One region of the Rhizobium sp. 01T417 genome, then DNA from elsewhere that is predicted to be linked to it. Evidence: riboswitches for the same ligand, from Rfam matches in the RefSeq annotation. Region 1 holds a riboswitch; the other holds the start of a gene.
The links. Region 1 has a riboswitch for thiamine pyrophosphate ahead of thiC (phosphomethylpyrimidine synthase ThiC). Riboswitches for the same ligand answer to the same signal wherever they lie in the genome.
Positions count from the first base shown of each region.

Region 2: it holds a riboswitch for thiamine pyrophosphate, as region 1 does, so the genes downstream of both, thiM (hydroxyethylthiazole kinase) here and thiC (phosphomethylpyrimidine synthase ThiC) in region 1, are expected to answer to the same signal.

Region 1 is NZ_JBFTQH010000002.1:255,903-261,975, forward strand. It holds gene AC1DPR_RS03350 (thiamine phosphate synthase) at 1-351, opposite strand, end outside; gene AC1DPR_RS03355 (thiazole synthase) at 348-1,121, opposite strand; gene thiS (sulfur carrier protein ThiS) at 1,124-1,321, opposite strand; gene thiO (glycine oxidase ThiO) at 1,318-2,292, opposite strand; gene thiC (phosphomethylpyrimidine synthase ThiC) at 2,294-4,120, opposite strand; TPP riboswitch at 4,214-4,325, opposite strand; gene AC1DPR_RS03375 (FadR/GntR family transcriptional regulator) at 4,373-5,137, opposite strand; gene AC1DPR_RS03380 (four-carbon acid sugar kinase family protein) at 5,162-6,073, opposite strand, start outside.
Region 2 is NZ_JBFTQH010000026.1:1,319-7,391, reverse strand. It holds gene AC1DPR_RS22200 (carbohydrate ABC transporter permease) at 1-604, shown strand, start outside; gene AC1DPR_RS22195 (3-oxoacyl-ACP reductase) at 618-1,382, opposite strand; gene thiD (bifunctional hydroxymethylpyrimidine kinase/phosphomethylpyrimidine kinase) at 1,379-2,200, opposite strand; gene thiE (thiamine phosphate synthase) at 2,197-2,832, opposite strand; gene thiM (hydroxyethylthiazole kinase) at 2,829-3,632, opposite strand; TPP riboswitch at 3,682-3,778, opposite strand; gene AC1DPR_RS22175 (YadA-like family protein) at 4,272-5,660, shown strand; gene AC1DPR_RS22170 (hypothetical protein) at 5,711-6,073, shown strand, end outside.

The sequences.
Region 1 (6,073 bases):
GATGTAGTCCGGCTTTGCCGCTAGCGCCGTCTCAAGTTCCGCATCGTCGTGGGTGGACAGCCCAAGCTTCAGGCCGGCGGCACGAATGGCGCCGAGATCGGCCGCTTCCAGATCTTCCTGACCGAGGTGGACGAAATCGCATCCTTCTTCGACGGCAAGCTGCCAGTAGTCGTTGATGATGAGCTGACAGCCATGCTTAGCGCAAATCGCCTTCGCGGTTCGGATTTCGGTGCGCAGCTCGGCCGTCTCTTTATCCTTGATCCTGAGCTGCACGAGCTTGACGCCGAGCGGCACCAGCCGTGCGATCCATTCGGCGCTATCGACGATGAGATAGAAGGGATCTAGCATCATGCAAATACGGCCTTTCCGATGATGGGTGTCGAGGGAACCGCGACATCGCGCGGTTCGAGCATGCCCGCACCGAAAGCCTCGCGGCCGGACTCGATCGCCTTGGCAAACGCGCCCGCCATGGTAGCCGGGTTGCCGGCACCGGCGACGGCGGTGTTCAGGAGGACGGCATCGAAGCCGAGCTCCATGACGGTCGCCGCATGTGATGGCCGCCCGATCCCGGCATCAACGATGAGCGGAATGTCGGGGAAATGTGCGCGCATGGAACGCAACGCCGAGAGGTTGAGCGGTCCCGCGGCACTGCCGATCGGGGCGCACCATGGCATCAATACCCGACAACCCGCTTCGAGCAGCTTCTCGGCCACCACGAGGTCGTCGGTCGTGTAGGGAAAGACCTCAAAGCCCTCGGCGGAAAGAATGCGGGCGGCTTCCACCAAGCCGAAAACATCAGGCTGAAGCGTATCGTGATTGCCGATTACCTCCAGCTTGATCCAATTGGTGCCGAAGAGCTCGCGCGCCATCTTGGCTGTCAGCACGGCCTCGGAGACGCCATGGCAGCCAGCCGTGTTCGGCAGAACTCGAACGCCGAATGCCCGTATCATCTCGAAGAAGGCACTGCCGCTCCGTCCGCCCGCGGTCTCGCGGCGGAGCGAGACGGTGACGATCTCCGTTCCCGATCGCTTGACGGCCTCCGCGAGGGTCGCAGGTGAAGGATACCGTGCGGTGCCGAGAAGCAGGCGGGAGGAGACTACGGTGTCGTAGAGCGTCAGCATGGTCAGCCTCCCTGCATCGGCGACAGGATTTCGATCCTGTCATTGTCGTTGAGCGCGTGGTCGGCGCGGTCCTCGCGGTGGACGATTTCGCCGTTGACGGCGGTCGCCAGCCAGTCGCCTTCGTATTCCATCAGCGTCAGCAGTTCGGACAAGGTTGGCGCAGCGAGGTCGTGATACTCGCCGTTGACGATCAGTTTCATCGGCAATTTCCTCCTGGTTCGGTTCTGGAGAAGACAAGGTCCACAGCTTCCTGCGCCATGGTAGGCGCCAGCAGGAAGCCGTGGCGATAGAGGCCGTTGAGCACGACCGCCTCGGCCTCGCGGGTCACGCGTGGAAAATTGTCGGCGAATGCCGGCCGGATGCCCGCGCCGGTTTCGATAACGGTAGCGTCCGCAAAGGCGGGATGCACAGCGTAGGCGGCGTTCAGCAGTTCCATCATCGAACGCGCCGAGATGGGACCGGCGAACTCGGTCTCGATCATGGTGGCGCCCACCATGAACAGGCCATTTCCACGCGGAACGATATAGACGGGGAAGCGCGGATGCAGCAGGCGAACGGGTCTGGCGAGGTCGACTTCGGGCGTGCGTAGATAGAGCATTTCGCCGCGCACGCCGCGAAGGCCGCTCGTTTGCCCAATGCGTGCTGCGCCCGTGCAATCGACGATGTCGTCGTAGCCGGTGGTCTCGGCCACTTGGTCGATGAATGCTACGCGCCGAGCGGCGAGCTTTTCTCGCAGTAGACCCAGCACTCGTCTCGGATCGAGATGTCCTTCCAGCGGGAAGAACAGAGCACGCCTGAAGCGGCCTGCGAGAGCCGGCTCCAATGGGCCGATCTGCTCCTCGCCCAGCCATTCATGGCCGCTGGTGCGGCTGGCAAAGCGATCGAGTTCACCCTGGTCGCGCGCGGGGGCAACGACCAGCGTGCCGTTTCGGTGTACCTCGCCGGGCAGCATCATGTCCCACCGATCGATGGCACCGCGGCCACGCAGCAAGACGGCTTCGTCCGCGCCTTCACGCTCACACCACGGTGCCAGCATGCCGCCCGCGAGCCATGATGCTGCCTGGCCGAAATCTGGATTCGGATCCATAACGGTGACGTCAGCACTTCGAAGAGTGAGTTCGTGCGCGACCGTGAGGCCGGCAACGCCGGCCCCTTTGACGAGGACATGCATCTCAGTCACGCGACTCCTGGATGGTATCGATCGGCATATAGAGATCGCCACCCTCGCGGTATTTCGCCGCCATGGCGTCGAGCCCTTCTTTCTGCGCTTCAGCGCGGATGTCGTGCGAAATCCGCATCGAGCAGAACTTCGGGCCACACATGGAGCAGAAGTGCGCCACCTTGTGCGCTTCCTTCGGCAGCGTCTCGTCGTGGAAGCTGCGGGCCGTCTCCGGATCGAGCGACAGGTTGAATTGATCCTCCCATCGGAATTCGAAGCGGGCGCGCGACAGCGCATCATCGCGCGATTGAGCTGCCGGGTGACCCTTGGCGAGATCGGCGGCGTGGGCGGCGATCTTGTAGGTGATGACGCCGGTCTTCACGTCGTCGCGGTCGGGGAGACCCAGATGCTCCTTCGGGGTGACGTAGCAGAGCATCGCCGTACCGAACCAGCCAATCATCGCAGCACCGATGCCCGAAGTGATGTGGTCATAGCCCGGGGCGATATCTGTCGTCAGTGGTCCCAGCGTGTAGAAAGGCGCCTCGCCGCAGACGGCGAGCTGCTTGTCCATGTTTTCCTTGATCTTGTGCATCGGGACATGGCCCGGGCCCTCGATCATGACTTGGCAGTCCTTGGCCCAGGCGATCTTCGTCAGTTCGCCGAGGGTCTCCAGCTCGGCGAATTGTGCGGCGTCGTTGGCGTCGGCAATCGAACCCGGACGCAGGCCGTCGCCGAGCGAGAAGGAGACGTCATAGGCGCGGCAGATGTCGCAGATCTCCTCGAAATGCTCGTAAAGGAAGCTTTCGCGATGGTGATGAAGACACCACTTGGCCATGATAGAGCCGCCGCGTGAAACGATGCCGGTGACGCGGTTGACCGTAAGTGGGATGTAGTGAAGCCGCACGCCGGCATGGATCGTGAAATAGTCGACGCCCTGCTCCGCCTGCTCGATGAGCGTATCGCGATAGACCTCCCAGGTCAGGTTCTCGGCGATACCCTCGACCTTCTCCAGCGCCTGATAGAGCGGCACGGTGCCGATCGGCAGCGGCGAGTTGCGGATGATCCATTCGCGGATGTTGTGGATGTTGCGGCCGGTGGAGAGATCCATCACGGTGTCGGCGCCCCAGCGCGCGGCCCAGACCATCTTCTCGACCTCTTCGGCCATCGAGGAGGTGACGGCGGAGTTGCCGATATTGGCGTTGATCTTCACCAGGAAATTCCGGCCGATGATCATCGGCTCGGCTTCCGGGTGGTTGATGTTGGCGGGGATGATGGCGCGGCCGGCGGCGACTTCCTGTCGGACGAATTCCGGGGTGACGTGATCGGGAATATGGGCGCCGAAGCTCTCACCGTCGCGCACAATTGCCTCGGCCTTAGCCTTGCGGCCGAGATTTTCGCGGATGGCGATGAACTCCATCTCGGGCGTGATGATACCGGCGCGCGCATAGGCGAGCTGGGTCACGGCCTTGCCGTCCTTGGCGCGGAGCGGTTGGCGCTTGGCGGGAAATTCCGGCGTCAGCCGCTCGCCGCTGGCAAAGCCGTTATCCTCGGGGCGCACCTGGCGACCCCGATAGGCTTCGACGTCGCCGCGCGCGAGCACCCAGCTGCGGCGCAGTTCCGGAAGCCCCTGCTCGATGCTGATGTCAGCGCCTTCGACCGTATAGATGCCGGAGGAATCATAGACTGTGACCGGTGGCTCGCCCGATGTCGGGTGGACGCTGATTTCGCGCATCGGCACGCGGACATCGGGGTGAATGTCCCCAGGGATGTAGATTTTCCGAGAGGCCGGTAGGGGGCCTGTTGTGACGGTCGGGGTGATGGTCTTTGCGGCAATATTCATGGTTTGAGGCTCCAAGTTTTAAGTTTGGAGACCCAGTCCTCAGCCGGAATGATGAAAAGACGCCGGCACGGATTCCACGCGTGAATCCAATGCTTTCGAGCGCTTGCACCGTCCCTACGCCAGTATGAACTGGATCAGGTTCAACGGGTCACTGCGCACGATAGCAGTATCTCAGCCCCTTGCCGGGACCCCCCTGGTGAATGTCAAAAGGTTAGAGCCAGAGCAGCAAAGCTGTCAAGCCGACTGCCGCAACTACATGGAAAGGTCCAGAGCGCGGCCTTCGAAGAGGCGGCTCTGCGAACCCTCAAGATGCGCCTTCATCAAAGCCCGCGCGTCTTCCGCACGTCCTTCGACGATGGCGAGGTAGATCTTGTTGTGCTCCTCGTAGACCTGCTCGAGGCCCTGACGCGGACCAAGCAGCGATAGGCCGTGAAGGTGCATGCCGACGGCGATGTGGGCCTTCAGGGCATCGATCGAGGCTGTGTAATAGTGGTTGTTGGCGGCTTCGGTGACGGCCCGATGGAAGGTGAAGTCGGCGTCGGTGCGATGGAGCTGGTGGCTGGTCGCCTCGCGCAGATCGGCGAGCGCTGCGGCAATCCTCTGGATCGCCGCTTCGTCACGGCGCTTGGCAGCAAAGTAGGCGGCGGCAGGCTCGATCGTCAGTCGAAACTCGTAGCAGCGCTGGATATCGGCGATCGTCTTGACCGGCGAATAGGAAAGCTGCGTCGTCGGCGAACCGTGGGCGCTGACGAAGGTGCCGGCTCCCTGACGGGCATAGACGATGCCTTGATCGCGCAACCGTGCCAAGGCGTCGCGCACGATCGGACGCGACACGCCGAGCATCGATGCAAGCTCATGCTCACCGGGAAGCCGCGAATCCGGCGGATAGTTTCCCGAGCGGATACGCTCCTGCAACTGGTCGAAGACGCGATCGACCAGCTTGACGGCCTTGCCGCGCTCCGGCTTTGCCGCAGGCGCCGCTTGCGCGTTCGCCGGTACACCGTTTGCTTCGTCCACCTTCACTCTCCCCGTCGGCATGAACTATGCCGCCTGATTCTGCGCGATCAGTCTTACCAAACTATCCGAATTACCGAAGCCCCCGGACTTCACCGCGCAGCGCAGACGCAGGCCGTCTGCCGTTACGACGTCGAACCACGGAATACCCGCCTCGATTTCGCCCTGCGGCCTCAGAACCCGAATGCCGAGCTCGCGAAAAACTGCCAGTGCCGTATCGCCACCGCCGACCATCAGCATGTCCGGGCGCGTCATCTCTATGATGGATTTTACGCCTTTTGCGAAGCGGTCGGCAACTGCCACGGCTTCGCCGCTGATTTCGCCAGTACAGCGGACGAGTAACGGCAAGCCAACTTGTGCGTCGGAAGGCACTGCTCCCATGGATGCATCGATGGCAGCGGCGAGGCAGCCGGTACCCTCCAGCCTGGCCATTTGTGCTGTTGTGATCGGGTCGCGGGAGCCGAAGGCAAAGACGGTCCGGCTCGATGCGGCAAAAGCGTTGCTTGTCCTGTTCGACTGTCCGATCTTGCGGGCAAGTGCAGCTCCGATACCGCGGGCGCCGACAGCAAGGGCCCTCTTCCAATCGCGTGCCTCAACCACTTGGTCGAGATCGCTGTCCGTTTCGGCATCGCGGACCAGCACTTCGGTTCCACCACTTGCATCGAAAAGCTCGGCAATCGGCAGCGGCTTGTCGACACCACGACCGACGACGTGACCGTTGTGGGTCAAACGGTCCTGATCGGGAATGGCCGGCGCCACCACGATTATCTCGTGACCGAAGACGGCAGCCAAAGCTACGCTTTCCGCTGCAACGTTCCCCTTGAGCCGGGAGTCGATCTTTTTCAGAACGATTTGAGGCGAGACGGCAAGAAGGGCCTTCGCCGCAGCGTTGACCCTTCCTGCCGCTTCCTCCTCCGGGAGAGCTCTCGAAGCCGTGTT
Region 2 (6,073 bases), on a different contig from region 1:
CGCCACCTTGACTGTCTGCCTGACGGTTTCGGTTTCCGCCATGGCTGCCTTCACCTTCGCGCATGTAAAGTTCTTCGGCGCCGGCTTCCTGCTCAACTACTTCCTGATCGGCCTGATGTTTCCGGCCGCGACCGCCATCCTTCCCTTGTTCATCCGGATCCGGGACCTGGGCCTGTTGAATTCCTACTGGGGTGTTGTCCTGCCGCAGGTCGCCTTTGGCCTCGGCATGAGCATTCTCTTGTTCAGGAACTATTTTCGCAACCTTCCGGAAGAATTGTTCCAGGCTGCCATCGTCGACGGCTGTGGCTACATCCGGTTTTTCTGGCACATCTCGCTGCCGCTCTCGCGGCCGATCATTGCAACGGTCAGCATCATCTCCTTTGTCGGCAGCTGGAACAGCTACATCCTGCCGCTGATCATGCTGAATTCGGAAACGATGTATCCCTGGCCGCTCGGCATCATGGTTTATCGCGGCGAGTTCGGCACTGCCTGGCAGCTGGTGCTCGCTTTCATCACGCTGACAATCATGCCAACCATCATCGTCTTCTTCCTGGCGCAGAAGCACATCATCGCCGGCTTGACCGCGGGTGCGGTCAAGTCCTGAGGAGGGCTGCGCCTCAGCCGAAGACGAGTCCGCCATCGACGATGAGGTTCTGCCCGGTAACGGCGCGTGCCCAGGGGCTTGCGAAAAACAGGACCGCGTCAGCCATTTCCTCGGGGGTCGTCACTTGCCGGAGGGGGGTGTTTGCCGCAATCAGATCGAAGACCGCATCCGGTGTGGCGCTGCTCGCTTCGGTAGCGCGCAGCAACCCGCCCGAGACCATGTTGACGGTAATGCCTGATGGGCCTAGCTCTGCGGCCGCCGTGCGGGTCAAGGACAGAAGCGCACCCTTGGCAGCCGTGTAGTCATGGTAAGGCACCACCGGGTTCTGAAAGAGATTGGTGCCGATCGTGATGATCCGCCCAAAACCGGCAGTGGCCATGTCCGGGCGGGCAGCCTGGATCAGGTTCAAAGCCCCCTTCACGGCCGTATCGAGCTGTGATGTCATTTCACCCCAGGTCATTTGGTCGAGCTTCGATCGAGCGTCTCCGTTGAAGCTGAAGTCGGTCAAGGCGTTGTGCACGACTGTCGTCGGCGCACCGAGTGTATCCTTGACCTCGACCACCATGCGCCTGACGGCCTCGCTGTCGCGGACATCCGCCTGGAAGGCTCGGGCACGATCACCCAACGACGCGGCAAGCGCCTCGGCCTCGATGCGGCTGTTGCGGTAGTTGATTGCGACCTTCGCGCCTTGGCGGGCAAAGGCAGCAGCGATGGCGGCGCCCAGGCCACGCCCAGCCCCGGTGATGATGACGGTCTGTTCGCTGATTGCCAATGTCATCTCGAATGTCCTTCTCTCAACTTCCAAAGCTCATGAAAATGCTGAACCGGCCCGTGCCCGGAACCGACAGTCAGCGTATCCGCCTGCGCGACGGCATGGGCGAGGTAGCTTTTCGCATCCGCCACTGCCTCGGGCAGCGTCGCCCCCTTCGCGAGCTCGGCGGCAAGCGCGCTCGACAGCGTACAGCCGGTGCCATGCGTGTTCGCCGTCGGTATCCGGAGCCCCTCGAACCAGCTCAGCCCTGCGGCTGTCGCCAGGACATCAGGGCTTTCCTGGCTTGGCAGATGACCGCCCTTGACCAGCACTGCCTCCGGGCCAAGAGCACGCAACCTTTGCGCCTGCTCAGCCATGTCCGCGCGGGTATCGGCCGAAGGTCCATGCAGGAGTGCTGCCGCTTCCGGAAGATTGGGAGTAAGCAGCGTCGCGAGCGGTAGCAGCCGCCGGGTGAGGACTTCGATCGCAGACAGATCGAGGAGGCTAGCTCCGCCCTTGGCGACCATGACAGGATCAAGAACGATCGGAATGGCCTTGTGGGGTTCGATCGCATCGGCGACAGCGTCGGCGATTTCGGCATTGGCAATCATGCCGATCTTGATTGCATCAACGCGGACATCGGCAAACACTGCCTTGATCTGGTCGGCGACGAAGGCAGCCGGAACCAGATGGACCCCGCAAACGCCCTGTGTGTTTTGCGCCGTCAGCGCGGTCAGCGCCGCCATGCCGTAGACACCGCGGGCGGAGAAGGCCTTCAGGTCCGCCTGGATTCCGGCGCCGCCGGAAGGATCGGATCCGGCAATGGAGAGAACGTTTCGGATCATCGGTGAAGCTTTCTGATGTTTTCCGCGACCTCGCGAGCCGCCGCCTCAGGGTCACGCGTGCCGCAGATCGCAGAGACGACGGCAAGACCGTCAGCCCCAGCAGCAAAGACATCCCCGACATGAGCAGCCTTCAGCCCGCCGATTGCTACTGCGGGAACGGGGCAGATGCGCACGAGGCGAGCAAGGCCAGCGAAACCGATCGGCTCCTTGTGATCCGCCTTCGTTGATGTCGCAAAGACCGGGCCGATACCCGCGTAGTCGACGATTGCCGGATCGATCCCCGCGGCCAGTGCCTCGGTCTCAACGGAGAGGCCAAGGATCATATCGTCTCCAATCCGCGCGCGGGCAGTTGGCGCATCCATGTCCTCTTGCCCGATGTGCAGACCGTCAGCACCAATTGCGACAGCAGCCTCGACGTCATCGTTGACGATGAGCAAGGCACTCGTGCCAGACAAAGCCGCCTTGAGTGCCCGACCTGTTTCGATCATCAGGGGTGTATCGGCATGCTTGTCGCGCAGCTGGACAACGCTCGCTCCGCCAGCAACAGCCGCCCGCGCGGTCTCCACCATGCCGAAGCCGGCACAGAGACCGGGATCGAGGACGAGATAAAGTGAAAGGTCGATGGTCCTCATGCGGAACGCACCCTCGCATGGCGATCGAGGAGCGGGGCGTCAAGCGCTGCAAGCGCATCGAGAAACGCCGGAGAAAACGAACCGGGGCCGTCCGCCCTGCTGGCTGCCATCTCGCCGGCAACAGCAAAGGTCGTAAGCGCGGCAACCGTTGCCTCGAACGGCGCGGCAGGCCGGATCGCCGTGAATGCTCCGACGAGGCAGGTCAGTGCGCAACCGAGCGCGGTCACCTTAGGCATCAAGGCCGACCCGCCTTCAATCCAGGCAGCTCGTTCACCGTCGGTGACGAAATCGACGACGCCGGTTACCGCGACCGTTGCACCGTGTGTCCTTGCAAGCAGCCGGGCGGATTCCTCGGCCTGTTCGACCCCGTCACGACTGTCCACCCCCTGGCCCCGACTTTCGCCACCGGCAAGGGCGATGATCTCGGAGGCGTTGCCGCGAATGACCGTCGGACCGAGTTCCAGGAGCCGATCAACGGCCGCCCGGCGGAATAAGGTAGCATAGTGGGCGACCGGATCGAGAACCCATGGCTTGCCGGACTGGCCGGCGGCGAGGGCTGCCGCCTCCATGCCGCGCAACCAGGATGACGACAGTGTGCCGATGTTGATTGTCAGTGCGCCTGCGATCGCCGCAAACTCGCCAGCCTCTTCTTCGGCATGCACCATGGCGGGAGACGCGCCAGCGGCCAGAAGCACATTGGCTGCGATGTTCATGGCAACGAAGTTGGTGATGCAGTGCACGAGCGGCGGTTGCGCGCGCAACTCGCTCAGCAGCTTTCCCGGTAAGGTTTGATCTTGCATGGTGCGCCTTTCGATCGGGGAGAAAGGCGCGGGGACTGACGCAGCAGGCGAAACGTCCCGAGCGACTCCCTCCGCCGGCATTATCCGGTTCAGGTTCAAAGGGTCCTTCTCAGCCCATCTTTCGAGGGGCGCCCCTGTCTCTCATTGCCTTCTTCTCGCAGAGAAGCACGCGCCTGTCATCCAAAAAATGGACATCGCCGGGTGAGCCCGGCGATGCCGGGAAAGGCCCTGCAGGAGGCGCGCGGCGCCTGCCGGCCTCCTGGCGGTTGCATCACTCATCCGATAGCGCGCCATAATACAGCTGCCGGAAGGACTTGGATTTCCCCCTGCAAACTGCTCACTTCTGGATTGCGGTGAGCAACCTGTTACGGATTCCGGCGCCGCTTTTTGTTTGTCCGAACCATGGCACTTTCCAAAATTTCGGCGGTTATTCCAAAGTCGGCAGCTGTAAGCATTGTTGGACGGCAGCCGAAACAGTGATCGTGTTGCATTTACTTATTTTTGTTTACTTTCCAGGGATTGTGCCAAATGGCATACTCCCGCTCGCTGGGTAAAGGCGAGGTTCATGGGCGGCCGACGATTTGCGGTTCTGACCCACCAGACTGCTTGATTACACGCGGCCAATAGGCCGGCAAGACAATGCCGATGCAATCGTCCAACTCGGTTGGCGACCGAAGGGAGGTCTTGATGCGAACACCTCATGCTGCAGTCTCTGTATCGCTTCCTGCCGTGTGTGTTCTCCTATCTGCTACCATAACAACATTCTCGCCCGCTCCTGCTCGGGCCCAGTTCGTCTGCGCGAACACTGCAAGCTCGGGAGACGGGGCGACTGCCGGTGGTGCCAATGACGTCGCCTGCGGAACCAATGCGACAGCGGTGGGCGCCGCGGGAGCAAACTCCGCTTTCGGTGCGGGAAGCAGCGCGACAGGCGGAGCCGCCACTGCCCTCGGTACAACGACGAATGCTTCCGGTGCATCATCGGTGGCAGTTGGGCAAAATTCTCAGGCGACAGACAGGGGCGCGGTCGCGGTTGGTTTGGGCAGCAACGCCTCCGGATTCAACAGCTCAGCCATCGGGGAAAATAGCAGAGCTGCCGGCGCTGGCGCGACTGCCCTGGGGGTCGACAGCAATGCGCAGAGTGTGGACAGCACGGCCGTTGGTGTTCGAAGCCTGACGACGGGTGCCGGTGCGACTGCCATTGGGGTCGGCAGTCAAGGCACCAGTGTTGATACCTTGGCTGCTGGCGTTAGAAGCGTTGCCAGTGCTGGCGGCGCAGTCGCGCTCGGAGGTGACAGCAGTGCAAGTGGTGGCAATAGCACTGCGGTTGGTAATAGAAGTTCGTCCTCTGGCAATCAGGCAACAGCGATTGGATTTAACAGCAGTGCTCAGGGCCCCAATAGTCTTGCCCTGGGGACCGGCTCAGTGTCATCAGGGCAGAATTCGGTGGCGCTCGGAGCTGGTTCGTCGGATGGCGGTATCGCCAATGTCGTCTCCGTCGGGGCGCCGGCCGCCGAGCGAAAGATCGTCAACGTCGCGCCCGGCACGATTTCGGCGACCTCGACGGATGCGATCAACGGCTCCCAGCTGTACGCCACCAATCAGAATGTCGCCCAGAACACGAACGAACTTGCCGATCACGAGACGCGCATCACGAACAATACCAACGTTCTCAACCTCCATACGACTGAGATCGCCGGCCTCGATACGCGTGTAACCGCAAATACAAACGCCATCGATTCCCTGGACAATCGCGTCAGCAGCCTCGAATCCAGCATGTCGCCGATGAATGGACGCATCGACAAGGCCTACGAGGGCACGGCGATGGCGCTGGCGATGGGTGGGGGAACCCTTCCGAATGACAAGAACTTTGCGGTGTCCATCAATTGGGGCACGTTCGAAGGCGAGAACGCTTTCGCTGGCAGCGCTTACGCGCGGATTACAGAGAATCTGCTGATCCATGGCGGCGTCGGCGTAGGGACGAGCGAAGGTACCTTCGGTGGGACCGCGGGGTTGACATTCACGTGGTGATCGTCCGAGCGCTACAGCCGTTCGGTTCACGCGAGCCGAGATCCCAAACGATGCATTTGCCGTTCAAATTTATCCTCGCGGCGCTGGCAGTCCTTTGCATAGAGGCCTGCCTTGGAAGCCCCGTTCGCGCCGAAATCAAGAAATCCCCAAAGGAAGATGTTTCAAGAGCACCGCGTCCGGCAGATATCGATCGAAATGGCGTTCTTATCCTTGTGCGAAACACGCTTCTTGCCCTCGACCAGGCGAACAAGACTGGCAACTACACCGTTCTGCGGGAACTAGGCTCGCCAGGCTTTCAGGCCAATAATTCCGCGCAACTTGCAGAGATCTTTGCCTCGCAAAGAAAACAGGGATACGACCTGAGTGGCCTTGCGGTTATCGAGCCGCAACTAACCGTGCTTCCGCAGATCGAG